3 regions of the Blautia sp. DFI.3.45 genome follow, and region 1 is predicted to be linked to each of the others. Evidence: riboswitches for the same ligand, from Rfam matches in the RefSeq annotation. Region 1 holds a riboswitch; each other region holds the start of a gene.
What was found. A riboswitch is a leader RNA that binds a small molecule or an ion and turns the genes downstream of it on or off. The one in region 1 is predicted to bind cobalamin.
Positions count from the first base shown of each region.

Region 2: it holds a riboswitch for cobalamin, as region 1 does, so the genes downstream of both, LJE09_RS15985 (ABC transporter substrate-binding protein) here and LJE09_RS01620 (sirohydrochlorin cobaltochelatase) in region 1, are expected to answer to the same signal.
Region 3: it holds a riboswitch for cobalamin, as region 1 does, so the genes downstream of both, LJE09_RS09245 (hypothetical protein) here and LJE09_RS01620 (sirohydrochlorin cobaltochelatase) in region 1, are expected to answer to the same signal.

Region 1 covers NZ_JAJDMI010000003.1:11,659-22,237, forward strand. Annotated here, with positions in the region: gene LJE09_RS01580 (RluA family pseudouridine synthase) at 1-955, shown strand, start outside; gene lepB (signal peptidase I) at 879-1,439, shown strand; gene LJE09_RS01590 (Holliday junction resolvase RecU) at 1,465-1,998, shown strand; partial or broken gene LJE09_RS18645 (DUF6783 domain-containing protein) at 2,167-2,298, opposite strand; partial or broken gene LJE09_RS18650 (DUF6783 domain-containing protein) at 2,248-2,373, shown strand; gene hisZ (ATP phosphoribosyltransferase regulatory subunit) at 2,993-4,111, shown strand; gene hisG (ATP phosphoribosyltransferase) at 4,115-4,762, shown strand; gene hisD (histidinol dehydrogenase) at 4,765-6,069, shown strand; gene hisB (imidazoleglycerol-phosphate dehydratase HisB) at 6,177-6,764, shown strand; partial or broken gene hisI (phosphoribosyl-AMP cyclohydrolase) at 6,843-7,169, shown strand; cobalamin riboswitch at 7,363-7,539, shown strand; gene LJE09_RS01620 (sirohydrochlorin cobaltochelatase) at 7,741-9,153, shown strand; gene LJE09_RS01625 (hypothetical protein) at 9,478-10,497, shown strand; gene LJE09_RS01630 (ABC transporter substrate-binding protein) at 10,522-10,579, shown strand, end outside.
Region 2 covers NZ_JAJDMI010000071.1:350-9,649, reverse strand. Annotated here, with positions in the region: gene LJE09_RS16025 (sodium-dependent transporter) at 1-1,252, shown strand, start outside; gene LJE09_RS16020 (hypothetical protein) at 1,286-1,471, shown strand; gene thiE (thiamine phosphate synthase) at 1,508-2,146, shown strand; gene thiD (bifunctional hydroxymethylpyrimidine kinase/phosphomethylpyrimidine kinase) at 2,169-2,978, shown strand; gene LJE09_RS16005 (patatin-like phospholipase family protein) at 2,987-3,853, shown strand; gene LJE09_RS16000 (GntR family transcriptional regulator) at 4,188-4,559, shown strand; gene LJE09_RS15995 (ABC transporter ATP-binding protein) at 4,563-5,408, shown strand; gene LJE09_RS15990 (ABC-2 transporter permease) at 5,405-6,055, shown strand; cobalamin riboswitch at 6,143-6,411, shown strand; gene LJE09_RS15985 (ABC transporter substrate-binding protein) at 6,527-7,627, shown strand; gene LJE09_RS15980 (FecCD family ABC transporter permease) at 7,642-8,727, shown strand; gene LJE09_RS15975 (ABC transporter ATP-binding protein) at 8,727-9,300, shown strand, end outside.
Region 3 covers NZ_JAJDMI010000021.1:40,588-51,166, reverse strand. Annotated here, with positions in the region: gene LJE09_RS09260 (Ig-like domain-containing protein) at 1-1,211, opposite strand, end outside; gene LJE09_RS09255 (hypothetical protein) at 1,568-2,038, opposite strand; gene LJE09_RS09250 (hypothetical protein) at 2,097-7,112, opposite strand; gene LJE09_RS09245 (hypothetical protein) at 7,492-8,229, opposite strand; cobalamin riboswitch at 8,379-8,572, opposite strand; gene LJE09_RS09240 (hypothetical protein) at 9,074-9,220, opposite strand; cobalamin riboswitch at 9,513-9,715, shown strand; gene LJE09_RS09235 (leucine-rich repeat domain-containing protein) at 9,919-10,479, shown strand; gene LJE09_RS09230 (leucine-rich repeat protein) at 10,457-10,579, shown strand, end outside.

The DNA of each region.
Region 1 (10,579 bases):
AGAAGCACCTAAAAGTTTTTTTTACAAAATGCTTCGCAAAAAGAACATCACTCTAAATGGAAAGAAAGCCACAGGAAACGAAAAACTTCTCAAAGGCGACACCATCAAACTGTTTCTGAGTGATGAAACTTTCGATAAATTTGCAGGAAGCAGTCAGGCAGCAAGAGCATACTGCGAACTGGATATTGTTTACGAGGATCCTGATATCATTATCATCAATAAACCGGCAGGGATGCTTTCACAGCCGGCAGATGACGGGGAACCGTCCCTTGTAGAATATCTGACCGGCTACCTTTTAAAGAAAGGTGATCTTACAGAAGAACAGCTCAAAACCTTCAGACCTTCTGTATGTAACCGACTTGACCGTAATACCAGCGGAATGGTCTGTGCAGGTAAAAGCCTTGCCGGTCTGCAGTTTCTGTCCAGGATATTCCACGACAGAACACTTCACAAATACTATATCTGCCTCACAAAAGGCAAAATAGAAAAACCGGATCATATCAGGGGTTATCTGCACAAAGATAAAAAAACAAACAAAGTAATCGTAAGCAGACAGGAATTCAAAGATTCCCTGCCGATTGAAACGAAATATTGTCCTCTTGGCAGCAACGGAAAAATAACTCTTCTGGAAGTTGAGCTGATCACAGGCCGTACTCACCAGATTCGTGCTCACCTTGCAGGAACAGGACATCCATTGCTTGGAGACACCAAATACGGAGATTCTGAATTTAATAAGCAATACATCCGCCATGGAGTCAGGCATCAGCTTCTCCATGCATACAGGTTAGTAATTCCGGAGACAGACCAGACCTTTGTGGCGCCGGCACCGGAGCTTTTCTGTAAAATCATCAAAGAGGAAAATCTTGAGGAGGCTTATCATGAGAATCTGGAAAGAAATATGGGATTACGCAAAAATGATCATCATAGTAGTAGTGATCGTAACGCTTGTGAATAGCGTAGTACTGATCAATGCCAAAATTCCTTCCGAATCAATGGAAAAAACCATTATGACAGGAGACCGTATTTTCGGATTCCGCCTTGCATATGGACTCAATCTGGATTTCTTCGGACATGAAATATCAAAAAAAATAAAAGATCCGGAACGCTTTGACATTATTATTTTCAAATACCCGGATGACGAAAGCAAGCTTTTCATCAAACGAGTCATCGGACTTCCGGGAGAAAAAGTACAGATTAAGGACGGCAAAGTCTATATCAATGATTCAGAGATTCCTCTGGATGACAGTTTCGTTCCGGAAAAACCAAGGGGCAGCTTTGGCCCGTATGAAGTTCCCGAAAACAGCTATTTCGTCCTGGGTGATAACCGCAATCATTCCAAAGACTCCCGTTGCTGGAAAAGCACCAGTTTTGTGACCTTTGATGAGATTGTCGGAAAGGCAGTTATCAGGTATTATCCGTCGGTAAAATTATTGAAGTAGAAAATAAAATTTACGGAGAAATAAAGTGGCAACATGGAACAGCAGAGGTTTGCGGGGATCCACTCTGGAGGATCTTGTAAATCGTACAAATGAACAATACAGAGAAAAGGGACTGGCACTTATCCAGAAAATTCCCACTCCGATCACACCTGTCCGTATGGATAAGGAAAACCGTCATATTACGCTGGCATATTTCGAGCAACGAAGCACTGTAGACTATATCGGAGCAGTACAGGGCATCCCTGTCTGCTTTGATGCCAAAGAATGTGCGGCGGATACTTTTCCGCTTGCGAATATCCATCCTCATCAGGTGGAATTTATGCAGGCATTTGAAAAGCAGGGAGGGGTGGCTTTTTTTCTTATATTCTACAGCCATGAAAACCAGTTCTATTACCTTACACTGCGCAGTCTCCTTACTTTCTGGAACCGGATGCAGGAAGGCGGCCGCAAGAGCTTTCGGCGCGAAGAGCTGGAGCCTCAGTACTATTTGAATAAAAAAAGCGGGTTTCTTGTGCCCTTTCTGGATGGGATTCAGATTGATCTTGATGAGAGGGAATAGAAGAGGGACGCGCAGAAATTTATTTTATTTCCGGTGCGGTTTCGGCATCTAAGAGTTTCTAAGGCAAAAAAAATCTGCTAAAAGCATGAGCCGTCTTCTCAAACTCGCTCCGTCGCCGACTTCGCTCAGACAGTGAAACAGCCGGCTCATAACGCAGATTTTTTTTGCCTAAGAAACTCTAGAGTGTGTCTGAAAAATCATTCCCGCAATCTGCACGCCCCACTTTGCGGGATATTTCACCCGAATTCAGTTGCCGTAGCCCGCTACGGCGCCCTCATCCGGGCAAAATATTCCACAAATTGTGACGCACATCTTGCAGAAAGCCTTTTTCAGACACGCTCTAAGATACCTGCAAATGCACCGGAAATAAAATAAATTTCTGCGCTGTGTATTGGCAGTAACCATGAAGAAATCAACTGGCTGGCATACTATAGCAAGCCTCTTATAATGTATATTGATTCAGTTCATCAGAGCGTAAAATCCTGCGTCAGATATCCTTGATGTGCGTCAGCACGCCTGTAGGTATCTGCCTTGTCTTTCGCACTCGGCTGAACTGTCTTAAATGCATTAGTTAATAGACTTGCTATAGCCGTCATAATCTTCCACATTGCGAAAACCAGCTCGGAAACATATTGTATTTGAGGTGCATTTGCAGGTGTCTTAGAGATTCTTAGTTTTCAGGAAATCTGCGTTATGAGAAGAAAAGCCCCTTGTCTGAGCGACAGCGAGTAATTCCGGGCTTTTCTTCTCATGGTTTTAGCAGATTTCCTGAAGACTTAGAAGCTCTTAGATACCGAAACCGCACCTCAAATACAATATGTTTCTGAGCGTCCCTCTAAACATATAATAATAACATTAACTGTACTTGACATTTTTCTAAAAAACAATTATAATTCTATCTAGTTTCACATTACTTTAGTAGCACGTTACTGTACTAAAGCGAAATCGGCAAAGTAATAACAACCACAATACATAACCAAGAGGAGGACCACCCATGCAGCGTATTTTCCACACCCCTGAAGGTGTAAGAGACATCTACAACGGCGAATGCAGCCAGAAAAGAAAGGTACAGGAGAAAATCCATCGCGTCTTCCACCAGTATGGCTATGAAGACATAGAAACCCCGACATTCGAATACTTTGAAGTATTCAGCCGCGAAGTAGGAACCATCCCATCCAAAGAACTTTATAAATTCTTTGACAGAGAAGGCAATACCCTGGTACTCAGACCTGACTTCACCCCGTCTGTATCCAGAGCCTGTGCAACCTACTTTTCCCCGGACAAAGAACCTGTAAGCCTCTGCTACACAGGAAACACGTTTATTAATAACACCAGCTACAGAGGACATCTCAAAGAAACCACACAGATGGGAGTAGAACGGATCGGTGATGAATCCGCAGATGCAGATGCAGAACTTCTTGCCATGACAGTGGAATGCCTTCTGGCAGCAGGCCTTACAGAATTTCAGGTCAGTGTCGGACAGGTAGATTACTTCAAATCCTTATTAAAAGAAGCCGAACTCGGTCCGGAAGCAGAAGAACGTCTTCGTGTTTTGATCTCGCAGAAAAATTCTTTCGGAGTAGAAGAGTTTGTAGAAGAACAGAAACTCAAAGACAGTATGCAGAAAGCCTTTACTGAAATCCCACAGATGTTTGGTTCAGAAGAAGTCTTAAAGAAAGCCAGAAGTCTGACAAACAACGCCTGCGCACTGGAGGCAGTTTCCAGACTAGAAGAAATCTATGAGATTATGAAAAACTACGGATATGAAAAGTATATCTCTTTCGATTTTGGAATGCTTAGTAAATATCAGTACTATACAGGTATCATTTTTCAGGCATACACCTATGGAACCGGCGAGCCAATGATCAAGGGCGGTCGTTACAATGGCCTGATGAAACACTTCGGTAAACCGGCGGCCTCTATCGGATTTGCGATTGAAGTAGACAATCTTCTTCTTGCACTTTCCAGCCAGAAACTGCTCTCTGAGAAAGAAGAGAAGCCGGAAGTGATCGAATATGAGCCACAGGATCGTGCACAGGCGATCAAAGAAGCACAGAAACTTCGCGCAGAAGGCAAATGTGTGGCATTACGTTTGAAAAAGGAGGCCAGATAAGCCATGAGATACCTGACAGTTGCCCTGACCAAAGGCAGACTTGCCAACAAAACAATGGAAATGTTTGAGAAAGCAGGAATCACCTGCGAAGAAATGAAAGATAAAGATTCCCGTAAACTGATCTTTACAAATGAAGAATTAAAAATGAAATTCTTCCTTGCAAAAGGTCCGGATGTTCCTACCTATGTAGAGTATGGCGCGGCAGATATCGGAATTGTGGGAAAGGATACGATCCTGGAGGAAGGCCGTAAGCTTTATGAAGTGATGGACCTTGGATTTGGAAAATGTAAGATGTGTGTCTGTGGACCGGAGAGTGCCAGAGAAGTTCTGGAGAACAACCAGCTGATCCGTGTGGCGACTAAATATCCAAATATTGCCAAAGATTACTTCTTTAACAGAAAACATCAGACAGTAGATCTGATTAAATTAAATGGTTCTATTGAACTGGCACCCATCGTTGGTCTGTCTGAAGTGATCGTAGATATTGTGGAGACTGGAAGTACACTGAAGGAAAACGGGCTGAAAGTGCTAGAAGAGGTCTGCCCGCTGTCTGCCAGAATGGTAGTCAATCAGGTGAGCATGAAGATGGAAAATGAGAGAATCCGTAAACTTATTGAAGACTTAAGAAGAGTTCTTCAGGAGGAGATGTAAAGATGCGTACAGTAAAATTAACAAAAGAATCAACAAAGGATATTCTTGAGAATCTGCTGAAAAGAAGCCCGAATAACTATGGGAAATTTGAATCCACAGTAGCTCAGATCCTTGATAAAGTAAAAAATGAAGGGGACGCAGCCCTTTTTGCCTATACAAAAGAATTTGACAAAGCTGATGTGACAAAAGAGACTATCCGCGTCACAGATGCAGAAATTGAAGAGGCTTATGCGCAGATTGATCCTGCACTTCTTGGAGTGATCCGCAAAGCTCTGGTCAATATCCGTCAGTATCATGAAAAACAGATCCAGAACAGCTGGTTTACAAGCACAACAGATGGAACTATGCTTGGACAGAAAGTAACACCGTTAAATCGTGTGGGTGTCTATGTACCCGGTGGAAAAGCAGTTTATCCGTCTTCTGTACTGATGAATATTGTACCTGCGAAAGTGGCAGGAGTCCCGCATATTGTTATGACAACACCGCCCGGAAAGGATGGCAAAGTATGCGCTTCCACACTGGTAGCAGCCAAAGAAGCAGGAGCAGATGAGATTTATAAGGTGGGTGGTGCACAGGCGATCGGTGCCCTTGCTTTCGGAACAGAGAGTATTCCGAAGGTAGACAAGATCGTAGGTCCCGGAAACATTTTCGTAGCTCTTGCAAAGAAAGCAGTATATGGCTATGTAAGCATTGACTCCATTGCAGGACCGAGTGAGATCCTTGTTCTTGCAGATGAGACAGCTAATCCGCATTTTGTGGCAGCTGACCTTCTTTCCCAGGCAGAGCATGATGAACTGGCATGTGCTATCCTGATCACTACAAGTGAGGAATTTGCGAAGAAAGTAGATGAAGAAGTAAAAGGTTTCGTGGAGGTCCTTTCCAGAAAAGAAATCATTCAGAAGTCTCTTGATAACTTTGGATACATTCTGATCGCAGAGGATATGGACGAGGCGATTGAGGCAGCCAATGAAATCGCTCCGGAACATATGGAGATCGTGACAGCCAATCCCTTTGAAGATATGATGAAAGTGAAGAATGCAGGTGCGATCTTTATCGGAGAGTACAGTTCCGAGCCACTGGGAGATTATTTTGCAGGTCCGAACCATGTACTTCCTACAAACGGAACAGCCAAATTTTTCTCAGCCCTTTCCGTAGATGATTTCATCAAGAAATCAAGTATTGTATATTACTCAAAATCCGCACTGCGTAATATACACAAAGATATCATTCAGTTTGCAACTTCTGAGCAGCTTACTGCACATGCAAATTCTATTGCAGTTCGTTTTGAGGATGAAGATAAAGAATAATGGTAAGGCTTTGAATCTGAAATCTGCTATAATGTAAACTGTAGTTTGCGCATTAAAACAATGGATTCAGAGTGTTTGAAAATAAGTAAGACAGAGAGGACTTAACCATGGCAAGAGAAGCCTCAGCAGAAAGAAATACAAAAGAAACAGAAATCAAATTAAAAATAAATCTGGATGGAACCGGATATTCTGATATTGAGACAGGTGTGGGATTTTTTAACCATATGCTGGATGGATTTACCCGTCATGGGCTCTTTGATCTCAGTGTCAGAGTCCATGGTGATCTTCAGGTGGATGACCATCACACCATCGAGGATACAGGAATTGTTCTGGGAACTGCATTAAAAGAAGCAATTGGTGACAAAAAGGGGATTAAGCGCTATGGAAGCTGCATCCTTCCCATGGATGAATCCCTGGTGCTCTGTGCGATCGATCTGTCCGGAAGACCTTACTTTGTATGGGATGCAGAGTTTACCACAGACAGGATCGGTGACATGTCCACGGAAATGGTAAAAGAGTTCTTCTATGCCATTTCCTATGCCTGTGGCATGAATCTTCATATCAGGGTTCTGGCAGGTGGGAATAATCACCATGTAGCAGAAGCAATGTTCAAAAGTTTTGCCAAAGCACTGGACGCAGCCACATCCTATGATCCAAGAATCACAGATGTTCTGTCTACCAAGGGCAGTTTGTAAAATTTGAAAATTTACGAAATGATTTATGGCAATCAATAAATTAGATGGAGACAGAAAATGGAAAATACAGTGAATTTAAAAAGCAGTATTGCATGGTCTGATTTTAAATTAAACAGTGATGAAATGGTACCTGTTATAGCCCAGGATTATCAGACAAACGAAGTGCTGATGCTGGCGTATATGAATGAAGAAGCATTTAATACCACTCTTGAAACAGGTAAAATGACTTACTGGAGCAGAAGCCGCAATGAACTCTGGACGAAGGGACTCACATCCGGACATCTTCAGTTTGTAAAATCCCTTACACTGGATTGCGACAATGATACGATCCTTGCTAAAGTAGAGCAGATCGGTGCAGCCTGCCATACCGGAAACAGAACCTGTTTTTTCAAAACCCTGACAGAAGTGTAATGAATAACGCGATAATATACAAGCCAAAATTCCATTGCCGCAGGCAATCTGGAATGAATTTTGGCTACGTTACTGTGAACGGAGTGAACAGTAACACTAATGCCAAACATTAGAGGAAAATATACACGAATTGTATTGACATTTTTGGTAAAATGTGATAAAAAAAGAATATCCGAATTAAATATGTGCAATGTTATAACGCAAAGGTTGCATCGCGCTTGATGCGCAAAAGAGAATCCGGTGAGAATCCGGAGCGATACCGTCACTGTGTATGGGAGCTGCTTTTCAGAAACCACTGGGAAACCGGGAAGGGAGAAACAGCGATGATCGAAGTCAGGAGAACTGCCTTGGCGTAGAATTTAAGGTCTGCGGTATACAGAACCTGTATTCTCATAACGATACATAGCTCTTTTATTAAATGAATCAGACAGAATCGGAAATTACAGATATATCTGGTACATATAAACCATGTATTTATGGGAAAGCGGTAGCTGCAGAATATGCAGTTGCTTTTTTTGTGCATACAATTGTCCGGAAATACGAGAAATAAAAGAGGAAAAACGAAATGAAAAGAAAATCCATGTTAGCCTTATTACTGGCAGTATCCATGACCTGTTCCATGACAGCAGCAACAGGTACAGTTGCTTTTGCATCTGATGATGCAGCAACAGAAGAGGCTGCAGATGACACAGAAGCAACTGCAGACGATGCAGATGCAGCAGATACAGAGGAAGCATCTGATGATACAACAGAAGCTTCTGATGATGATCAGAAAGCCGCAGACGAAGTTGGTGCCCTGATCGATAAGATTTATGTTCAGGAAAGAACAGACACAACTGACGAAGACTGCAAAGCAGCAAAAGAAGCATGGGACAAACTTACAGATGCTCAGAAAGAACTGGTAACAGGTGAAGAAGCAAGCCCTGAATACTTTGGACGTGACACAGGTGATGCTTCCAAAGATGATCCTCGTAACCAGGATGAGATTGGTGAGAATGAACTTCTTGTAGTAAGTTTTGGTACATCCTTCAACGACAGCCGTGCAGAGGATATCAAAGGAATCGAGGATGCCCTTGCAAAAGCATATCCGGACTGGTCAGTAAGACGTGCATTTACAGCACAGATCATCATCAACCATGTACAGGCAAGAGATGATGAAGTAATCGATAATATGCAGCAGGCTCTTGACCGTGCAGTAGCTAACGGTGTTAAGAATCTTGTTGTACAGCCGACACATCTGATGCATGGTGCAGAATATGATGAAATGACAGAGGCAATTGATGGATACAAAGACAAATTTGAATCTGTTGCAATTGCAGAGCCAATGCTCGGTGAAGTTGGTGATGATGCTACAGTGATCAATGATGACAAGAAAGCAGTTGCTCAGGCAATCACAGATGAAGCTTGCAAGGAAGCTGGATTTGATGATATGAAAGCAGCAGCAGATGCAGGCACAGCATTTGTATTCATGGGACATGGTACATCCCATACAGCTAACGTAACCTATGACCAGATGCAGACACAGATGGATGATCTTGGATTCACAAACGCTTTCATCGGAACTGTAGAGGGAGAACCGGAAGACACAGCATGTGACAAGGTTATCGAGAAAGTAAAAGAAGCAGGATTCAAGAATGTAATCCTTCGTCCTCTGATGGTTGTTGCCGGAGACCACGCTAACAATGATATGGCTGGTGATGATGCAGATTCCTGGAAATCTCAGTTTGAGGCATCCGGTGATTTCGACAGTGTTGACTGTCAGATCGCAGGTCTTGGAAGAATCGCAGCAGTAGAAGATCTGTATGTGGCTCATACAAAAGCAGCAATTGATTCTCTTGGAGCATCTGACGATGCAGCAGCAGAAGATACTGATGCCAAAGCAACAGATGACAGTGCAGACGATGCACAGGCAGACGATGCACAGGCAGATGACGCAGCTGAGACAACAGCTGATACTGCAGAGGCTGACGCTGAATAAAAAATATTGTTCAAACAAGATAAACTGCCCGGAGAACTTGCAAAAGTTTCCGGGCAGATATATTATATGATAAGAAAAAAAGAAGTCATAGCAATTCCATAAAATACTGCAAACAGTTCGCACGTTTCTGTTCATTCCGTTCACAGTAACGTGCGCACATCTGAGAAAGATCCAGAGGAACTGTCTTAATTGCATTATTTTCTGGAATTACTATAATATATTTGCCATCACCTGTTCAAAAGCCTGTTGCTCTGCAGCAGATGGGTTGAACAGCACGATAGAAAAAACTATAAAAAATATGAAGATAAGGGAGAAGAAATAATCATGAAGAAACGTTCATTTACATTATTAATGTCAGCACTTACTATTTCAGCTACTCTGATCGGTACAAGCCCGGTTGCTGCAAAGACAGATACTGATACGGCAACAGAAGAAACCACTGATAAAGAAGAAACAACTGCAAAAGATGCTGATTCAGAAAACACAGATAATAAAGAAACAGATGCATCCAAGAGTGATACATTAGAGGATGGCACCTACACAGCAGAATTTGATACAGACAGCGGAATGTTCCATGTAAATGAAGCAAACGATGGAAAAGGAACCCTTACAGTAAAGGATGGCAAGATGACTATCCATGTAAGCCTTGCTTCTAAGAAAATTGTAAACCTTTTCGTCGGAAAGGCAGAAGATGCACAGAAAGACGGGGCAGAGGTTCTTGAGCCAACCACAGATACTGTTACATACAGCGATGGAATGAGTGAGGAAGTATATGGATTTGATATCCCGGTACCCGCAATTGATGAAGAATTCGATGTAGCTTTGATCGGAACAAAAGGAAAATGGTATGACCATAAGGTAAGTGTCAAAAATCCTGTAAAATCCGATGATACAGATGCAAAAAAAGATGATAAAGAAAATAAAGATGCAGATTCCAAAGCAGATGACACAGACAAAGATGCGAAAGACAGTAAGACAAGTGAAGGTAAGACTTTGGCAGATCTGAATCTTGAAGACGGCGATTATACCATGGATGTAACTCTCACAGGCGGTTCAGGAAGAGCAACCATTGATTCTCCTGCAGCCATTAATGTAGAAGGCGATAAAGCTACAGCAACTATCGTATGGAGCAGTCCGAACTATGATTATATGCTTGTGGATGGTGAGAAATATGAGCCGGTTAATAAAGACGGAAACTCCACTTTTGAAATCCCTGTCAGCGTATTTGATGCAGAGATGGAGGTAACAGCAGATACAGTAGCAATGAGTGAGCCTCACGAGATTGACTACACCTTAAATTTTGATTCCACAACTGCCAAAGAAGCAGAAAAAACAGCAAAATAATCACATACAAACAAAGAAACAATTATGAAGATGAAAAACATAATAAAGAAACAGCAAAAAACAATATTTATCGGTTTTATGT
Region 2 (9,300 bases), on a different contig from region 1:
ATATGGAGGCGGAATTTTCCTGCTGATCTATATTCTTCTGACAGCGTCATTTGGTTATGTACTGATCATGTCAGAAACAGCCCTTGGACGAATGACCAGAAAGAGTCCGGTAGGTGCATTTGAGCATTTTGGAAAAACGAAATCATTCAAAATCGGCGGATGGTTAAATGCAGTGATTCCAATGCTGATCGTTCCTTATTACAGTACGATTGGCGGATGGGTAATTAAGTATCTTGTGGAATATTTCAAAGGAAATGTCCAGGCAGTAGCGGAAGACGGATATTTTGGAAACTTTATTTCCGATTCCTGGCAGGTGGAACTCTGGTTTCTGGTATTTGCGGCGCTTGTATTCATCATCATTCTCGGTGGTGTACAGAACGGTGTAGAGAGAATGTCAAAGATCATGATGCCGGTTCTGGTAGTTCTGGCAGTCGTAGTTACAATCTATTCTGTCACACGTCCGGGCGCTGTTGAAGGTGTGAAATATTTCCTGATCCCGAATGTGAAAAATTTCTCCTGGATGACAGTAGTAGCAGCGATGGGACAGATGTTTTATTCTTTGTCCATTGCAATGGGAATCCTCTATACTTACGGTTCCTATGTCCGTAAAGATATGGATATCGAGAGATCTACCACACAGGTTGAGATTTTCGATACAGGTATCGCAATCCTTGCGGGACTGATGATTATTCCGGCGGTATTTGCATTCTCCGGTGGAAATCCTGAAACACTTCAGGCAGGACCATCTCTGATGTTTATCACATTGCCAAAAGTATTTGCAAGTATGGGATTTGGTACTGCAACAGGAATCGTATTCTTCATACTTGTATTACTTGCAGCTCTGACAAGTGCAGTTTCCCTGATGGAAACCAGTGTTTCCACATTCATGGACGAACTTCACTGGAGTCGTAAGAAATGCTGCGGTCTGATGGTTGTGATCATGATTGTACTTGGAACCGCATCTTCCATGGGATATGGACTTCTGGATTTCATTCGTATCTTTGGAATGAACTTCCTTGATTTCTTCGATTTTATGACAAACTCAGTAATGATGCCGTTGGCAGCACTTGCAACCTGTATTCTGATTCTTCGTGTTGTTGGTATTGATGGAATGGTAAAAGAAATTGAACAGTCTTCTCCATTCCGCAGAAAGAAACTGTACAGAGTATTTATCAAATACTTTGCACCGATTTGCCTGATCATTATTTTGCTGAGTTCTATTGCAAACGTTTTGGGAATTATCAGTATGTAAAAAATATATGACTCTTTTTACAAAGAATGCAGCATGGATCAACTGCAAGACAAGAGAAGAAGCAACTGCACAGTTCACCAGGAAGAATGGCTGGCAGGCAAACATGGCAGGAAATCTGCCAATGAATGTGTGAAATGTGGTAAGTGGGAAGAAGTATGTCCGCAGCATATTAAGATCAGAGATGAGCTGGAGAAAGTTGCAGCAGAACTTTTGGGATAAATTGCTATAGATAAGAGTAGAAAAGAGGAGTGAAACATGAAATTCGATAAAGAGAAAATGCGCTTATACGCAATAACGGATCGTCACTGGCTTAATGGGCGGAGCCTTAAGGAAGTGGTAAAGGAGAGTCTGGATGGAGGCGTAACCTTTCTGCAGCTCAGAGATAAAAATTCAGATGATGAAACTTTCCTGCAGGAAGCAGCTGAACTTCAGGAATTATGCAGAGATTATAAGGTACCTCTGATCATAAATGACAATGTGGAAATTGCTTTGAAGATGAATGCAGATGGTGTTCATGTAGGGCAGAGTGATATGGAAGCAGGTGCTGTGCGTGAGAAACTTGGACCGGATAAAATCCTGGGAGTTTCGGCACGAACGGTAGAGCAGGCATTGCTTGCACAGGAGCGTGGTGCAGATTATCTGGGGGTGGGTGCAGTATTTGCAACCGGTTCAAAAGCAGATGCGGCAGAACTTCCCCATGAAACACTGAAGGCAATCTGTGAAGCGGTATCTATCCCTGTGGTGGCAATCGGAGGGATCACAGCAGAAAATATATCTCAGCTAAAGGGAACAGGGATTTGCGGTGTGGCAGTGATCAGTGCCATTTATGCTCAGAATAACATTAAAGAAGCAGCAGAAGAACTGAAAGAGGCAGTAGATAAGATTGTATTATAGAAGAAATGAGAGGAAGACAATTATGAGAACTGCACTGACGATCGCAGGAAGTGATTCCAGCGGAGGCGCCGGAATCCAGGCAGATATTAAGACAATGATCACAAATGGTGTATATGCAATGAGTGCCATTACCGCATTAACTGCACAGAATACAACCGGTGTACAGGCAATATTAAATGTAACACCGGAATTTCTGGGGCAGGAACTGGATTCTGTTTTTCAGGATATTTATCCGGATGCGGTAAAAATCGGAATGGTATCAGATAAAGATCTGATTCATGTAATAGCAGAGAAACTGAAACAATATAAAGCGGAAAACATTGTTGTGGATCCTGTTATGGTTGCAACAAGCGGTGCCAAGCTGATCAGTGATGATGCAGTGGAGATATTGAAGCAGGAACTGTTTCCACTGGCTGATGTGCTTACTCCGAATATTCCGGAGGCAGAGGTTCTGGTTGAAATGTCAGTGACCAATGCAGAGGAAATGATAGAGGCTGCCGGAAAGATTTCTGAGACATATCATTGTGCAGTACTTTGCAAAGGCGGACACAGCATTAATGATGCAAATGATCTGCTTTACTATGATGGAAAATATTGCTGGTTTGAAGGAAAGCGTATCGATAATCCAAACACACATGGAACAGGCTGTACGTTGAGCAGTGCCATTGCTTCCAATCTTGCAAAGGGATATGACCTGCAGACTGCTGTAAAACGTTCCAAACAGTATATTTCAGGAGCACTGGCGGCAATGCTTGACCTGGGAAAGGGAAGTGGCCCTATGGATCATGGATTTGCAATCCGAAATGAATATGTGAAAGAAAGTGAAAAGTGAGAATAGCTATGGAAGACAATAAAAAGAAAGGCCTCGGAATGGTTCTGGAAGGTGGAGGTATGCGGGGACTGTATACAGCCGGAGTTCTGGATGAGCTGATGGAGCAGGGGATTTATGCAGATTCTACAGTTGGCGTTTCCGCCGGTGCAATTTTTGGATGTAATTATAAGTCCCGCCAGATTGGACGAACCCTTCGTTATAATACCAGATTCTGCAAGGATAAACGATATATGGGATTGAAAAGCTGGATCACTACCGGCGATCTTTACAGCAAAGATTTTGCATATGGGGAGGTGCCCTGGAAGCTGGATGTTTTTGACACAGAGACATTTGCCAGATCACCCATGAAGTTTACGGTTGTATGTACAGATATTGAAACAGGAAAACCCTGCTATCAGGAATGCAGAATGGGAGACAGGCTGGATGTGGAATGGATGCGTGCATCAGCTTCCCTGCCACTGGCCGCCAGACCGGTAAAGCTGAATGGAAGAATGTATCTGGACGGTGGTATCTCAGATCCGATTCCTGTAAACTGGATGCTTTCACAGGGTTATGAGAAAAATGTGGTAGTATGTACTCGCCATCCGGGATACAGAAAAGAACATAATAAGCTGATGCCGCTGCTCAGACTGAAGTTCAGGGAGTATCCGGAGCTTGTAAAGCTTCTGGATGAACGTCATATTCAGTATAATCGTATGCTGGATAAAATCGCATATCTGGAAAAAGAGGGCAGGATCCATGTTATCCGCCCGGACAGAGACATCAGTGCCAAACCGGTTGAGCGTGATCCCGCCCATTTAAAGGAGATTTATGAGGTGGGACGGAGAGTGATGAAAGCTGATATGGAGAAACTGAAGGCGTATTTGGCAGAGTAGAAAACAGAGAAAAAACCATTACATAAAAACAAATTAAAAACAATTCTTTAACCGAATTAAGTGAGTTCCCTGCAGAGCAGTTATTCGGTGTAGAGATACGTAGCAATGTGGATTAAGAATCTGATAAGAAGAAAGATAGATTTGGAAAATTTTATAACCGAATCCATCTTTCTTTTTGTCTGTAGAAATGTTTTTAGTCTGCAAATCGAAGTGAGATGTTATCAGTGAACAGGGGCAGGCAGACTCGTTTGATAAAATATAAAGCATAACAGTATAAAACAGTTGACAACAGTTATGCACTGTTATATACTGTTTGCAGATGGAGGAGAAACATATGCATATAATAATCAATAATTCATCCATGGTACCTATTTATGAACAGATCATAGACCAGATTAAGTCTGCGATTATCAGAGGAGAGTTACAGCCGGACACTGTATTACCTTCAGTACGCAGTTTGTCAAAGGAACTGAAGATTAGTGCCCTGACTGTGAAGAAAGCCTACGACAATCTGGAAGAAGAGGGATTTACCGTCACTGTTCATGGAAAAGGAACCTACGTTGCAGCCACAAATAAAAACCTGATGAGGGAAGAACAGCTCAAAGAAGTAGAACATGATCTGGAGCAGGCGATCATGAAGGGCAGAAGATGTGGACTGAACGATGAGGAAATCAGAAATCTTTTTGAAATGATCATGGAGGACTAAGACATGTTGAAAATCAGTCATTTGCAGAAAAATTACAGAGGTTTTTCGCTGGACTGTTCTATGGAAGTACAGCCTGGGATGATTACAGGACTTATTGGAAGAAATGGTTCCGGGAAATCCACCACATTTAAAGCTTTGCTTGGCCTGATTCATCCGGATGGCGGAGAGATAGAGGTCTTTGGGAAAAAGGCAGAAGAGCTTAAGCCGGAGGATAAGCAGAAACTGGGAGTTGTTTTTGCAGATTCAGGCTTCAGTATGTATCTGACAGCAGCGGGCGTGGCCAATATTATGAAAAGCATATATCCGGATTTTGACAGAGAGAAATTCCTGCAGCAGTGCAGAAGATTCAATCTGCCCACAGACAAGAAAATCAAAGAATTTTCCACTGGTATGAAAGCAAAGTTTAAAGTACTGGCAGCATTAAGCCATAAGGCAGAACTGCTGATTCTGGATGAGCCCACAGTTGGTCTGGATGTGATAGCCAGGGATGAAGTGCTGAACATGCTGAGAGAATATATGGAAGAAAATGAAAGCAGTTCTATTCTGATCAGTTCACATATTTCATCAGATCTGGAGAGTCTTTGTGACGATTTTTATATGATCCATGCCGGAAAAATTATCCTTCATGAGGATACAGATGTACTGCTGTCAGATTATGCAGTTCTTAAAGTTGCAGAAGAAGAGTACGAAAAACTGGATCAGCAATACCTTATTAAGATCCGGAAAGAAGCTTATGGATACAGGTGTCTGACAAACCAGAAACAATTTTATATGGAAAATTATCCGGATGTTGTAATTGAGAATGGAAAGATTGATGATCTGGTAGTGATGATGGAGGAACAGGTATGAAGGGATTATTTGTAAAGGATATAGAACTGATGAAACAGCAGAAACAGTTTTTTATCCTGGTTGTTGTAATGGAAGTCATCCTGAATCTGGCAGGAAGCGGGAGTGTCAGTTTTGCTACAGGATATTTTACGATTGTCACAGCAATTTTTGCCATTACGACTATAAGTTATGATGAGTTTGATAATGGTCTTGCGTTTCTTATGACCTTGCCGGTTACCAGAAAACAGTATGTGGCGGAAAAATATCTGCTGGGAGCAGGGCTTACGGCTGTAGCGTGGGGAATTGCAACGATAACGGGAGTAATCTGCAAAGGTGTGGCAGAACTTCAGGGGTGTCTGAGTGAGACTATCATTGGCAGCCTGATATACATTCCACTGGCACTTCTTATGCTGGCGGTATCGCTCCCGCTTGTAATACATTTTGGAGCGGAAAAAGGACGTTATATTGCAATGGTCATGTGGGCTATTATATTTGCCGTAGTTTATATTCTGATAAAAACAATGGGACTTTCAGCAGACGCAGTCGATGCATGGCTGAATGGACTGAACTGGGGAATGGTATTGGCCGGAGTTGTATTATTTACAGTAATTGTATATATGGGGTCTTTTTGGATTGGTGTCCGGCTTATGGAGAAGAAAGAATTCTGATGTGTCTCGAATATGGTTGTAATTATAAAAGCAGTGTGCTAAAATTGTATCAGCGTAATTGAATAAGCTGTTAAGTGAACATTATCATATGCAGATTTTGTGTATGGTAATGTGAGAGGGAATCAGGTGAAATGCCTGAACGGTTGCGGCCACTGTATACAGAAAAAAAGCGGGATTGTAATATGTCATTGCACAAATATGTGAGAAGGCGGAATCCGGCTGTCAGAGAGTATCTGGAAATATTTCTGATACAACATTCATGAACTGCTGAAGCATGGATGTTGTATCAGTTTTTATTTTGTGGAAATTTTCTGTGATCTGTGAGTCAGGAAACCTGCCTGACAGCGTAAAGAAGGAGCTTCCGTAAAAAGTATCCGTTATTCTTATCACTTCTATTTTACTTTTTCTGAAGTCCCATCTTTTCGGTTACACGAACAGGTAAATAACATATACGAAAAGAGAGGAAGTCAAATGAAAAACAGGTATTTATCCACAAGAATCATGGCAATTATGATGGCAGCAGCTATGGCAGTTTCCGCAGCTCCGGCAGCTTTTGCAGCAGAGAGAGCAGACTCTGAGACAATCAAAGAGGACAATCAGCCGGCAGCAGATGCAGACGCACAGGATTCAGCAGATGCAGATAAGACAGCAGACGCAGAAGGTACAAAGACAGAATATCCTCTGACCATCACAACCTATGATTATGATGGAAATGAAATCGAAACAACCTATGAAAAGGCACCAGAGAAAGTTCTTGCTGTATATCAGGGAAGCATTGAAACCATGCTTGCACTTGGCCTGGAAGACCGTCTGGTAGCTACTGCAGGTCTTGACAATGAAGTTCCGGATGAACTTAAAGATGCATTTTCAAAAACAAATTATCTTGATGAATTTACCCCATCCCTTGAGACTGTAACGATGTTGGAGCCAGACATGATCTTATCCTGGAGCTCCCTGTTTTCTGATAAAAATCTCGGAAATGTAACAGACTGGATCGACAAAGGATGCAACACTTATTACAACACAAACACACGCCCTGACGGAGACAGAACTCTGGAAAATGAATTTACAGACATCTTAAATCTTGGAAAGATTTTTGATGTACAGGACAAAGCACAGGCAATCGTAGATGATGCAAAGGCAGTGATCGATAAAACTCTTACAGCAACAGCAGATGTAGAAGAGAAACCAAGCGTAATGGTTCTGGAACCTCTTGGAGAAGATATCACAAACTATGGTGCAAAGAGCCTTGGTGGAGATATGGTAACACAACTGGGTGCGACTCTGGCAAACCCGGATGCTTCTACAGCAGGAAAAGAAGATATCATTGCAGCAAACCCTGATGTGATTTTTGTTGTATACATGCCATATGCAGGTGATGATCCGGAAACTGTAAAAGAAAGCCAGCTTGCCGTTATCAAGGATGACGAAGCACTTCAGAGCCTTGACGCTGTAAAGAACGGTCGTGTTTATCCGATCATGCTCAGTGAAATGTACGCAAGTGCAACACGTACACAGGATGGTATTGAAACTTTCGCAAAAGGATTATATCCGGATGTGAATCTTGACTGATTGAGGACATAACAGTGAAAGAACAGGTTTCACAGACAAAAAAAGGCAGTGTGCTCAGGACATCCATGTATGTGGCAGTTCTTATCGGGCTTGCGGCATTTTTGATTTTTTCCATTCTTGCAGCAATCACTTTTGGAAATGCAGATCTGTCACTGAAAGATGTTTACAGTGTCATTGCATATAAATTGTTTCATATCAAAAGCCTGTCCGCCTATGCAGAAGGCGCAGTTCACGATGTTGTGTGGCTGATCCGGCTGCCCAGAGTCCTGCTGGCTCTGGCAGTTGGAATGGCTCTTTCCGTCTGTGGCGTAGTTATGCAGGCGATTGTCCAGAACCCACTGGCAGATCCATATGTACTTGGTATTTCATCCGGTGCATCCCTTGGTGCAACACTGGCGATCATGCTTGGAGTTGGTGGATTTCTCGGTGGAAACTCAGTTGGTGTTCCTGCATTTATTGGTGCAATGGTCACTTCTTTTGCAGTAATTGCCATTGCAAACATGGGCGGAAAAGCTACTTCTGCTAAACTGATCCTTGCCGGAATGGCCGTCAGTGCGGTATGTTCTGCTTTTTCCAATTTTGTTATCTATATCACCAATGACAAAAATGCAGCAACAGAAGTAATGAAGTGGATGATGGGAAGCCTTGCAGGCGCAAGCTGGAGCAGAGTAGGTGTAATGCTTCCTGTTACATTGATCTGTGTAATTATTTTCTGGACGCAATATCGTAATCTGAATCTGATGCTGTTAGGAGATGATGTATCGATCACACTGGGAACTGATTTGCACAGGCTGAGAACTTTTTATTTGATCGTTGCTTCTGTAATGATCGGGTTTGCAGTATATTGTGCAGGTGTGATCGGCTTTGTAGGACTTGTGATCCCTCATGTGATCAGAATCCTTTTTGGAACAGACCACAGAAGATTATTGCCATTAAGTGCACTGCTTGGTGCATCGTTCTTGATCTGGTGTGATGTGGCATGTCGTGTGATCCTGAAGAATTCTGAGATGCCGATCGGTGTGCTGGTATCCATTATCGGTGCTCCATGCTTTATTTATCTGCTTGTGCGGAAATCCTATGGATTTGGAGGTAGTAAGTAATGAAAATCACTACAGAAGATATTCAGGTTGGATTTCACGCCAGACAGATACTGAAGGGAATTTCCATAGAGTCAAAGGATAAGGAACTGGTAGGGATCATCGGACCAAACGGAAGCGGAAAATCTACATTATTAAAATGCATCTACCGTATCCTGAAGCCAGATGCAGGTGCCGTTTATCTGGACGGCGAAGAACTCCATTCCATGAGCGTAAAAAGCTCCGCCAGAAAAATGGCAGTTGTGGCACAGCACAATTACTACAACTTTGATTTTACCGTACGGGAAGTCGTGTTGATGGGACGTGCACCTCATAAGAAAGCATTGGAACGGGATAATGCAAAAGATTACCGGATTGTTGAAGAAGCACTGAAAACGGTACAGATGGATGCATTTGCGGATCGCACATTTTCTACGCTGTCAGGTGGAGAGCAGCAGAGGGTTATTCTGGCAAGAGCACTTGCACAGCAGACACCTGCACTGATCCTTGATGAGCCGACTAACCATCTGGATATCACACATCAGATCATGCTGATGGAACTGGTAAAGAAACTTAACGTAACTGTAATATCAGCTA
Region 3 (10,579 bases), on a different contig from region 1:
CTCAGGCCTCCTCTTGCCAGCCCCAGCACATACCATTCACTTCCCACCGAAGGATTGGTATCCGTGGCACGCATATAGGTACTGGTCTCAGCCATAACCTGTCCAACAGATTTCTTAAGGGCATTGGCTCCCTGCATGACCGTTACCTTACAGGAGGCCGTCATTTCCGGATGTTGTGTTACAGAAGCGGTAATCGTAGCTTTGCCATTCTTTACTGCTGTGACAACTCCCTTTTTGCTTACTTTCGCAACAGAAGTGTCACTGCTTTTCCATGTCACTGTATACTCTTCCGTAACCGATTCCGGTACCGGGACCACCTTCAGGGTGTATTTCTGCCCCCGGTTGATCTTAACGGATTTACTGTTAAGAGAGATTCCCTGAAGTCCTGCGGGGAAGTCAGCAATAATCAGATGGTTTAAAGTTCTGGCACTGTCCAGATAGAAGCGGTTATCTTCTGTCGTCTGAGGGGTCAGTTCCATAAACGAATCCCCGGTACTTCTAAGAACCCTCGGTTTCGTCAGACTCTCATATCCATCCGGGACAGGAAATGTCAGAGAGATCATCGTCATTGGCTGATAGCTTTCTCCTGTACGGATATCCGTATAGGAAATATTTATATCATAAAGAAGCTGTGGAAGAGTCCCCGGATATGCTTCGGAGAGCTCCTGTATAGTCTGTTCCTGATCCGGGTTCTCCTGCACATGGGTCTGCACATACCAGGGATTTCCCGTGGCGGTCACTCCACTGTCAGAAGAAATCAGTGCCGCAATACGGTTTCGGACAGTTTCAAGAGCCTCTTTGACTCCGGCATCAATTTCTGCCTGCTCCTCTTCTGTCAGACTGTCATAGGTGTCACTGGCAAGAAAGAACTTCGAGACCGTTTCTGAGGACAGATCAATTTCTTCGAGCGCCGCTGCTTCCTGAATACAGGAAATCATGGCTGGTATATCCAGCTTTTCTTCACCGGCTTCATTATTTTCTTCTTCATTTCCGGCCGCGCCATCGTCTGTCTCTGACTGAGATGGTTCGGTGTCAGACTGGAATTCATTCGCAGTTTCTCTGTCGTCAGAATCATCATGCTGTACAGGGACAGAAGTTTCTTCTGCCTCCCCGTGTATCTGCTCAGCCGGTGGCATCTGGGCTGCGGGTACAGGACATGCGGTCACAGCAATTCCTGTACTGAGAAGCAGTGCCATCCATTGTTTATTCATTTGTTTCCTCCGCGTTTTTAATCTAAAAAATTACATCCGGGTAAAATAGCACCCGCAATTCCTGAAATTACAAAATGACAGATGACTCTCCCCCTGTCATATAGCAGGTAGAAAGGACATCTGCCTTATTTTTTTGTATCATTCTTTCCAAATTTTGCAGCAATTATCAGAGCGATTATTACATTTATCAGAAAATTCCATCCATAAGTATCTTTCCATATGTTTAACAGGCAGCTCAAATCTGAAATTTTATTGTGGAATATAAATTCTCTTGATATAAATATAGCTGCCAGGCTCGCCAAAAACATTAATGAAATAGTCAGCAAAAATATTTTTATTTTATTCATATATATAAATTATACAGGATAGGAATCTGTAGACATTTTATATTCAGAAACTAATTTTGTTCTTGCTGAATCTGAATATATTGATATAATCACGCGCAATTTTGAACCATACATAGCTGTAATTGAAGTACCATATCCCTTTTTTTTGAATTTACTGTAATGTTCCTCTATACAATCACTCGCATAAGAAGAAATTCCCGCTCCAATTGCACTTCCTGCTATAGCTGCTCCTTCACCTCCGCAAGATCCAATTGCTGTTCCAGTTGCAGTTAACACAGCACTACATAATGCCTTTATAGTTTTCTTTTCGGTAGATACATTAAATGAAAAATCATACTTAGCGCGCTTCCATTGATTAAATTCCCGTGATTCATAATTATCAGCGCTTACAATATTTACATTGCTATCATTTGCATATACAGTAACTGTAAAAATTTGCAAAATCATACATAAAATTATAATTATAAATGCTTTTTTCATTCTCTTACCTTCTTTTGGGGTATGCAGTGTGTTGATAACACACTGCATACTGATTTTATTATTTAACAGTTACTTTTTTAATCTTTGAGAAAGAGCCATAAACTGCTTTTCCGTTTACTTTTCTGTAAGCACGTACTTTATAGTAACGGGTCTTTCCGGTGAGGAGGCTCTCGTCTGTCGCACCTGTACCTTTGGTGATCTTTATGCGGGTATAGGTACCATTTTGGGAATCGCTGGCATATACCTGATAGCCATCGGCACCCTTTACCTTACTCCATTCAAGCACTGCTGTCTTTGAAGTTGAGCCTGCGGACAGGGTCGGAGCAGAAAGTACTGCCTTTGCTTTCTCTGTTGCTGAATAGCTTCCGTATACTTTCTTTCCGCTTACATTGCGGTAAGCACGTACTTTGTAATAATAAGTCTTACCGGTAACTGCTTTCTTATCTAGGAATGTAACTGCGCTGTTCTTTGCAGTGGAACCAATCGCTGTATACTTGCCATCCTTTGAAGTGGAACGGTATACTCTGTATCCATTTGCACCGGAAACCTTATTCCATGTTACGCGGATCGTACTGTAGCTTTCAGAATTTGCCGTAGCAATCTTTACTTTGCCAAGTCTGGCTTTTCCTGCAACACCATCTTTGTCATAGCTGCTTACAGTCATCTCGCCCCATGCGTAAGAGTACGCCTTAACAGTATAATAATAGGTTGTTCCTGTAACTGCTTTCTGATCCTTATAGGAAATGTCTGTTACCCGGGATGCGATCTTCTTCCATCCGCTGTCTGCAGTTCTGCGGTATACCATGTATCCGTCTGCGTTATCCACGCTGCTCCAGCTGATCTGGACAGTCTTATAGTTGATTGCCTTTGTCTGAAGATCTGCAGGCATATCTGCCTTAAATGCACCCTGTTTGCCCGCAAGTTCAATGTGGTAATCTGCCACGATCGTCTTGATCAGCCCTAACTGCTTCGCATTCCACATATAGGACTTGCCTTCCACACTCATGCCGTCGATCAGCTTCTGAAGTGCTGCAAGCTCTGCTTCTACATTTGCAATGTTCTCTTTGGTAACAGCAGTCGGAAGATTGCTGATCCACTCATCTGCCTGCTGTGCATCTGAAATGTCCTTACCTGCCTTGTCAGCCTGTGCCGTCAGTGCTGCGATAACCTCTGCAAAAGTCATCTCCTGACTGCCGACTTTGACTTTCAGGCCTGCCATGGCATCTTCCTGTCCCTGATAATCCTTAGCATAACGGTCAAGGAAAGCCTTAACATCTGCGTAGGAATCTCTGTCTACCGGGTGATCTTTTACTGTTGCATAAATCTGTGCTGCTTCATCTGCGAAGAACTGCTGATATGCACTCTGGCCTTTCTCATAAGTCAGTGCCATGGCAAGAAGCTTCTCCATATTCTCAACCAGTGCGGTGTTCTCGCTTCTGAATTTCTTCTCTTCTGTTTCTGTTAATCTGTCATAAGCATTCTTGGCTTCTGCAATCTGTTTCAGCTCTGCTTCTGTAAGTTCACGCTTAGAGGTATCACCTGCTGCCGGAACTTCTTCATCAGAGGAGAAATCAACATCTGTCTGGACATCTTCAGTATCTTCAGCTGATTCTGCCTGAGGGATATCCACTGTCTCAGCTGCCTGCTCATCAACTTCATCACTGCTGAATGCGTCCGCACTTCCATCTGAGAAATCAGATTCCTCAGACTGTGCCGGTACCGCCTGTTCCTCTTCAACAGAAGCTGCCTCCTGTGCTGATGGAACTGTAGTCGGCTGAGGTGCCTCATATCCTCGTACTGTCTGCGCATCCGGGAGTGCTTTAAGCATTGCCTTGAGCGCATCGGCTTTCAGCTGGTAAATATAACCTTCTGCTTTCTCCAGAGAAGCTGTATTTGTAACCTGGGCTTTCTGCTGGTCATCAAGCGTATCATACAATGCTCTTGCATTTACCACATAAGCCTTCCAGTCATTCCAGATTTTCTCTGTCGGAACATTGTTATTCTTCTCTGTCAGTCTCAGAGGTCCGTCAGAAAGAGCGCCTGAAGATGAAGTAGTGATATTCAGTTCATCGATAAAGGAGATCACATAAGCAACCTTCTCATCCGTACTCTGTCTGCTGATAAACAACTCCGCTTTTTCAAGCTCTGCATAGTTTGTCACACGCTTCTTCTGATCTGCTGTCAGGGCATCATAAGCCGTTCTGGCTTCCACTACAAGAGCCTGTTTCTTCAGATAATTATCGGAAGTAACCTCACCGATCGCCTTGATCTTATCAACAACTGCAGCCGCAGCCTTCAGATCAGGGATCAGATTTCTCAGATACTGTAACGTACTGTAATTCGTAACCAGAGCCTTCTGCGCATCCGTAAGAGCATTGTACTCTGCCTGTACGCGGTCAAGAAGCTGCAGAACATACGGATCAAGAGTCAGTTCAGAAGAAGAAGGAAGCGCATCAATATCAGCGATAACCTTCTCTGCCGCTTTCTTATCCTTATCTTTCTGCTCCTGCTGTTTCTCGAGTTCTCTGATCTTAGCCTCTGCTTCAGTCAGCTTAGAGTAATTTGTAATTACAGATTTCTCTTCATCATTCAGTGAATTATAAAGAGTTCTTGCTTTCTCTACAGCCGCCTTGTCATCCATTGTCAGCTTATCCGCTGCTGGGATCGCATCAATGGCTGCCATAGCTTTTTCAATAGAATTACCTGAACCAGTCTCTGCTGCAAGAAGCTTTCTAAGTGTATCCTTGTTAAAGATTGCCTTGTGAGTTTCGTCTAATGCTTCGTAAGCGTCTCTCGCTTCTTTGATCTGCTTTTTCGTACTGTCATCGTTAAGGGCAAGGATCATGTTGTTAACTTTTTTTGTTGGAACAGTTACGTCTGTAAATTCCCAGAAGCTGGATGTTTTTTCATATTGTCTGATAAATGCATCCAGACCACGTGCAATCTGCGGAACATCATAATTTGTGAATCCATGAATACTTCCGTCAAAAACACCATCTACATCTACCAGATCAAAGAATGCATCAAGAATATTGTTTCCATTCTTAGTATATCCACTGGAAGAATCTAAAACATTTACACCAAACGTTCCTGCAAAAAGCATTGCCTGTGCATCATTCCATGCGTTGTTTCCATAAGACATACATCCTGTTTCAAATCCTGGTGTACAGAATGAACCTGTTGAACGTTGTGCAATTGCTGGAAGCTTATGTAATGCCTTGTCTACAGCTTCTGTTACATCATCGTAACCAGGCTTTTTGTACCAGAAAATAAGTGGCTGCCATCCCATGGTATTGTCGGCATTTGCAAAAATTTTGTCTTCGGCATTTGACAAAGCTTTTGCTGTATCATGTGCCCATTGGTTAAGTTCTGTATCTTTAAAAGTGTCAGCGGTATACCCACCTGCTTTTATTGCATTAATAGCATATACAGTTGTATAAGTAAGTTCTGTGCTTTTTCTTGATCCAACTGCCGAAAGAAGGTCTACAGACGAAATGTCCCTTGGATCATATCCAATAGCTTCAATAGCTAAAATTAATTTTGAAAGTTCTGTTGTCTTCCATTGAGAAACATCAGTTCCCTGATTTTTAAGTAACTGCAAATACTCTTTGGTATTTGCAAACCATTTGTCAAAATAATTTGTATCTCCATATGGAATATAGCCGCATCTAGCTGCTGTAAAAATGGCCCAAATATCTGTATTTTCATAGGATGGGGATTCTTTAGATCCAAAGGCATTTTTATTTTGGCAATAGTTCATAATAATGTTACAAGCCTTTTTAGCTTTTTCATAGTAAGATGGCCAATTACTTGGATTACTTGAGTTTCCCTTAGCTCCATTGTCTACAACTTCACCAGTACCGTCAACTACTTCAACTTTGAAACTATACCCATCTTCTTCTGCTTGTGCTTCTTTTCCATCTTTAAATTTCAAAATAGGCATATTAATCCATTCTACGCTTAATGGACGTTCGCCTAAAAAACTCGTATCAATTGTAGCAGATTTTATATCTTTCTTTACATCATCAGATGGCAAAACTACTTCTATACCATATTTTTCAATAATAGATTGTTGTTCATCAGTTAAATCTGTAAATTTTACACCTATCACATTTACAACATTATTATTACCGTCATCGTAAATATTCTTTTTTTCACCATTTATAATATCTACTTGATATGGGAAATGATAATTTTTAGCATAATCAACAAAACGATTATAATCTCTGGGTACGCTTGTACTCCATACTTTAGGTTCAGTGGAAGCCTGAACTTTAAGAGTTATTTCTTCGGTTTGTGGATTATAATATGGATAGCCATTATTATCTTCTGGGGAAATAGTCCATTTTTTATTAAAGTCAAACCCTTCATAAGTTCCCTGGTTTTTCATTTCAGACGTAGTTTTGCCAAAATCAGCATAATTAGGAAACTCTTTATTATTATCTCTATTTGTAATATATTCAGACATGATTTTAATGTCTGGCATATTTTCTTTATCATAATAACAATTGGTTGCACTTGCTGACGTACTAAAAAAACTTTTTCGTGTAAATGAAACACATAGATATCCCCATGTATTATCTTTTATTTTGGGTTCCAGTTCATCTGCTAATGACTTTATTGCTTCCGAATACTGTCCATATCCTATACAATTTTGGTAAGTTATTCCAGTATTAATTGTTCCTAATTGACAAAATTCAAATGATAAATCATTATCAACAATATCGTCAGCTATTTCTTCGATTGTTTTTTCACTCTGCAAATCGTAAGTTATTGCTATGGAAGAATCCATTAAAGTTCCGTTTCCCTCGATTGCACCTATATAAACATCTGTATCTTCATCGTCATAAATACAAGTTACGTTTCCTTTAATTGTTATTCCTTTTGCAATTCCATCACATCGCGAAAAGACAGTTTGAAATTCATCTGTTTCGCTATTATATGCATATGATTCATCAATTTGTACATTTATATTTTCTACAATTCCATTGTCATTTATACGAAAAGGAAATACAGCAATGTTTTCTTTTGCTTCTTTTGAAGCATATGTAATGGTGTGTCCTTTTCCGTTCAATATGCCGCCAAAACTAGATGTTGCTTCTGGAACATCTGAAATGTCAATGTCATTACATAGTATAACCGTTTTATTATTATAATTTTGTATATTTTCGATAAAATTATAATAATCTTGTTCTGTATTAATACAGTATTTCCCTGTTGAATCTTGTGATAATATATCTGAATTAGCTTTTACAAGATAGGCATTACTAAATAATAGAAAAGCTGAGAATATTAACTGATATAAGATTTTTTTTTCTTTTTTCTTTTTCTTCATATCTATTTACACCCTAAAATTAAAATAATATGAAAAAGACGAAGAACTAATGCTTTATAAAGTGAAACTTTATAAAGCATTAGTATCTTCATCTTTTTATTTGCTATTAAAATTTACTTTATTTCCAACCCGGAACCTGAATCCACTGATCTCCCTGCTGAACATAACTGGAAAATCCAAGATCTAATCCCATCATCATAGAAAAATCTAAGCATACAGTGTGTTCTTTAGTGTCGGAAAGTACAGTATCAACACCTAAGTTATCTGTATTACCATCAATAATAGTCATCCAACCTGAATAATTATTATAGTCTTTCTCAGAAAGCCAATCTGTTTTATGTACTATATTGTTCCAGGTTGAATTTTTTGTAACCTTCATGCTTTCTGTTTCTGTTGTATTAAGATTTGATAATTTGAAATATTTTCCTCTTCCGTTAGCAAGAGAGTTTGCTGTTTTATTTGCTGTACCATCATCTGCAAATACTTTCCCTAAATCGCTATTAGCATGATTTTCCATTTTAACAGCTGGAATATAATTTCCATACTGACCATCATACCAACTTAAAACTCCTTGATAATGATAAGTTTTACCATTTAAAGTCTCTTTTGTTTCAGTATCAGATCCCGAAACTGCTTTCAGAACATCTAGTGCAGTAACAGAACCGTTGGAATTTGTTACTGTAACAACTTTTTCTGGCACAATGTCTGGTGACGCACTATTTTTTCCTGTTAAACCAGTTGTCTTTATAGACACTTTTGCAGTTACTGTATCTGCCATAGCCGGTACTGCTGTGCTTCCTACCATTGTTGTTGCCATTAAGAATGCAATCACGCTTTTTCTTACTTTCATGTTCATTTTGTTTCCTCCTTAATTAAATGTATTATTTTTTTGCAGGTTATCCTGCAAAATATATCATTTCGCAGCCTTTTCAGACCACGTTTGATACCTGTTTTCCATAAGAAAGGGTATAAAAAATAAACCTCCGTTATGCCTACAGATATTTGTTTTTTATTTTTACTAAAGTCCGTCTCCTGACTTAAAGTTCCAACCTACTTGCTGCCCTTCTCGGAAAGGATCTTTCCAATGGTTTCGCAGTGTTCGTCCTTATTACAGTGGGGATGAAACCGTACCGGTATCTCACCGGATTTCCAAAAGCTAAAGATAAAGAGATAACGTTACTTCCGATATTCTGTTATCAAAGTGCAAAAAAAATCCCTGCCGGATTCGGCAGGGAATATCAATGTACAAACCAAGAATCCACTCCTATCCTTTATATTAAAGTATCCCTTATGAATACTTCTACAAGAATACAGTGAATTGCAGACTGAATATACTACAAGGGACGAAAGCCCTGTTTGGGATTCTCACCCAACGATTCTTCAATCATTACCGTAGTAATGAGCTGTACATGTGCGCTAAACGCTATTCGTTTTTTACGAAACCATCTTAACATTTTGTCCATAATTTGTCAATATCCCGATTACAAATAATTACTTCCCTTATTATCCCCGGAATACGTCTGAGAAAACACTCTTTTACAGAATCTCCACAATGCGGAATATACAAATCAAAGGAATGATCTTCCACACCTCTGTTGTGAATTACTCGGCAACTGAGTTACCAGAGCATCTGAATTAAGGCGGGATACCGCCTTTTTTCAGGGTGCATCCATGGCACCACTACTGTTTGCTCTTTAGAGCTATACAGCTACTTTTATTATTTCCGGTGTTTTCAGTCCGGTTACGGACAGTTCTTTTTTTACTCCGGATACGGAGTGATATTTTCTCAGGATATTATATGCGCCTACGGCATCTGCGTTATAGGTTCTGTTTCCCTCTCTGTACAACCCTCTCTCTTTCCGTTTGGACGGCTCTGCATATCTTTTCCCTACTTCCGGTGACAGCGGACTGCACTGGCTGGTATAACTTTCTTCCTAAAGTAACGAGAATGCGACGCGCAATTATTCAAAACCAAAAACATTACCTGCAAATCATACAAATCCCCACACATCCAATAACCAGCGCACAGAAAAGAAACGCTTTCCCTGCGCGTCCCCTCCCTGATTTTGTCTCCCCCTCAAAAAATTTGTTGTCTTTTCTCCAAAAAAAGTGTATAATACAATTTAATCGAACATTCATTGACAATTACCGGTTTTTAGTTCTGTCAGTCACGGTATAGAAATGTCGGACTTTCAGCTAAGAGGGAATCAGGTCAGAATCCTGAACAGTCGTGCTGCTGTATACGTGCAGCCATATCTCATATCCATTGCATCGTTATGCGAGAAGGAGAGACATGGCGTTACTGCGTGAGTCAGAATACCTGCTATAAACTGCCGCCATTAACTACACGCAATAGGAAATGGAAGGGTGATCTTCTTTAGTGTTCTCTTTTTTACAGAAGTATCATCCTTACATATGTTTTCTCTGTTCCTTTTAAGGAATATAGAACACCGGCAGTTATCGGTACCTTGTTATTTTTATCATAGTCCATACTACTCCCATGCAGAGAAAACAACATTGTCTATCAGCAAAGGAGTATTTTTTTATGTCAAATTCTCTGACACTTACGCGTCGTAACTGCGGACAGTATATTGAGAAGAATATGGAACTTCCACAAAACTGCCGCTCTATCTCAGCAGAAACCTTTTTTAACAGACCTGATATTCGTTCTGTGGTATTTCCCTATGAAATGGAACAGATTGGAAACAAAGCCTTTCAGGGATGTTCCCGGTTAAGCAGAATAGAGCTTCCTGAACATCTGCAAAAACTTGGCATAGGGGTATTTTCAGACTGCATTTCTCTGAAAAAAGTCAAAATTCCCGCCAGCCTTACCAGTATTCCAAAAAATGCATTTAACAATGGCCGAAAACTGAACAGTCTGGAGTTCGCCCCGAACAGCAAACTGACATTTATCGGTCCGAATGCCTTTTCAGAATGCGCTACTCTTACGGAAGTTGTTTTCCCTGCCTCTCTGGAAGAAATCGATGACAGGGCTTTTTATAAATGTAAGAAACTGAGTTGTATTTCTTTTCCGGGGGGGGGATTTAAGGGTTATCGGAAAGCAGGCTTTCTATTTCTGCGGAATGGATTCGCTGCAGCTGCCTGATTCGCTGGAAGTTCTTGATGAGAGTGCTTTTTTTAAGTGCTGTAATCTGACCTCTGTGGTGATTCCGCCCAATGTCAGATACCTTGGAAAATGGATCTTT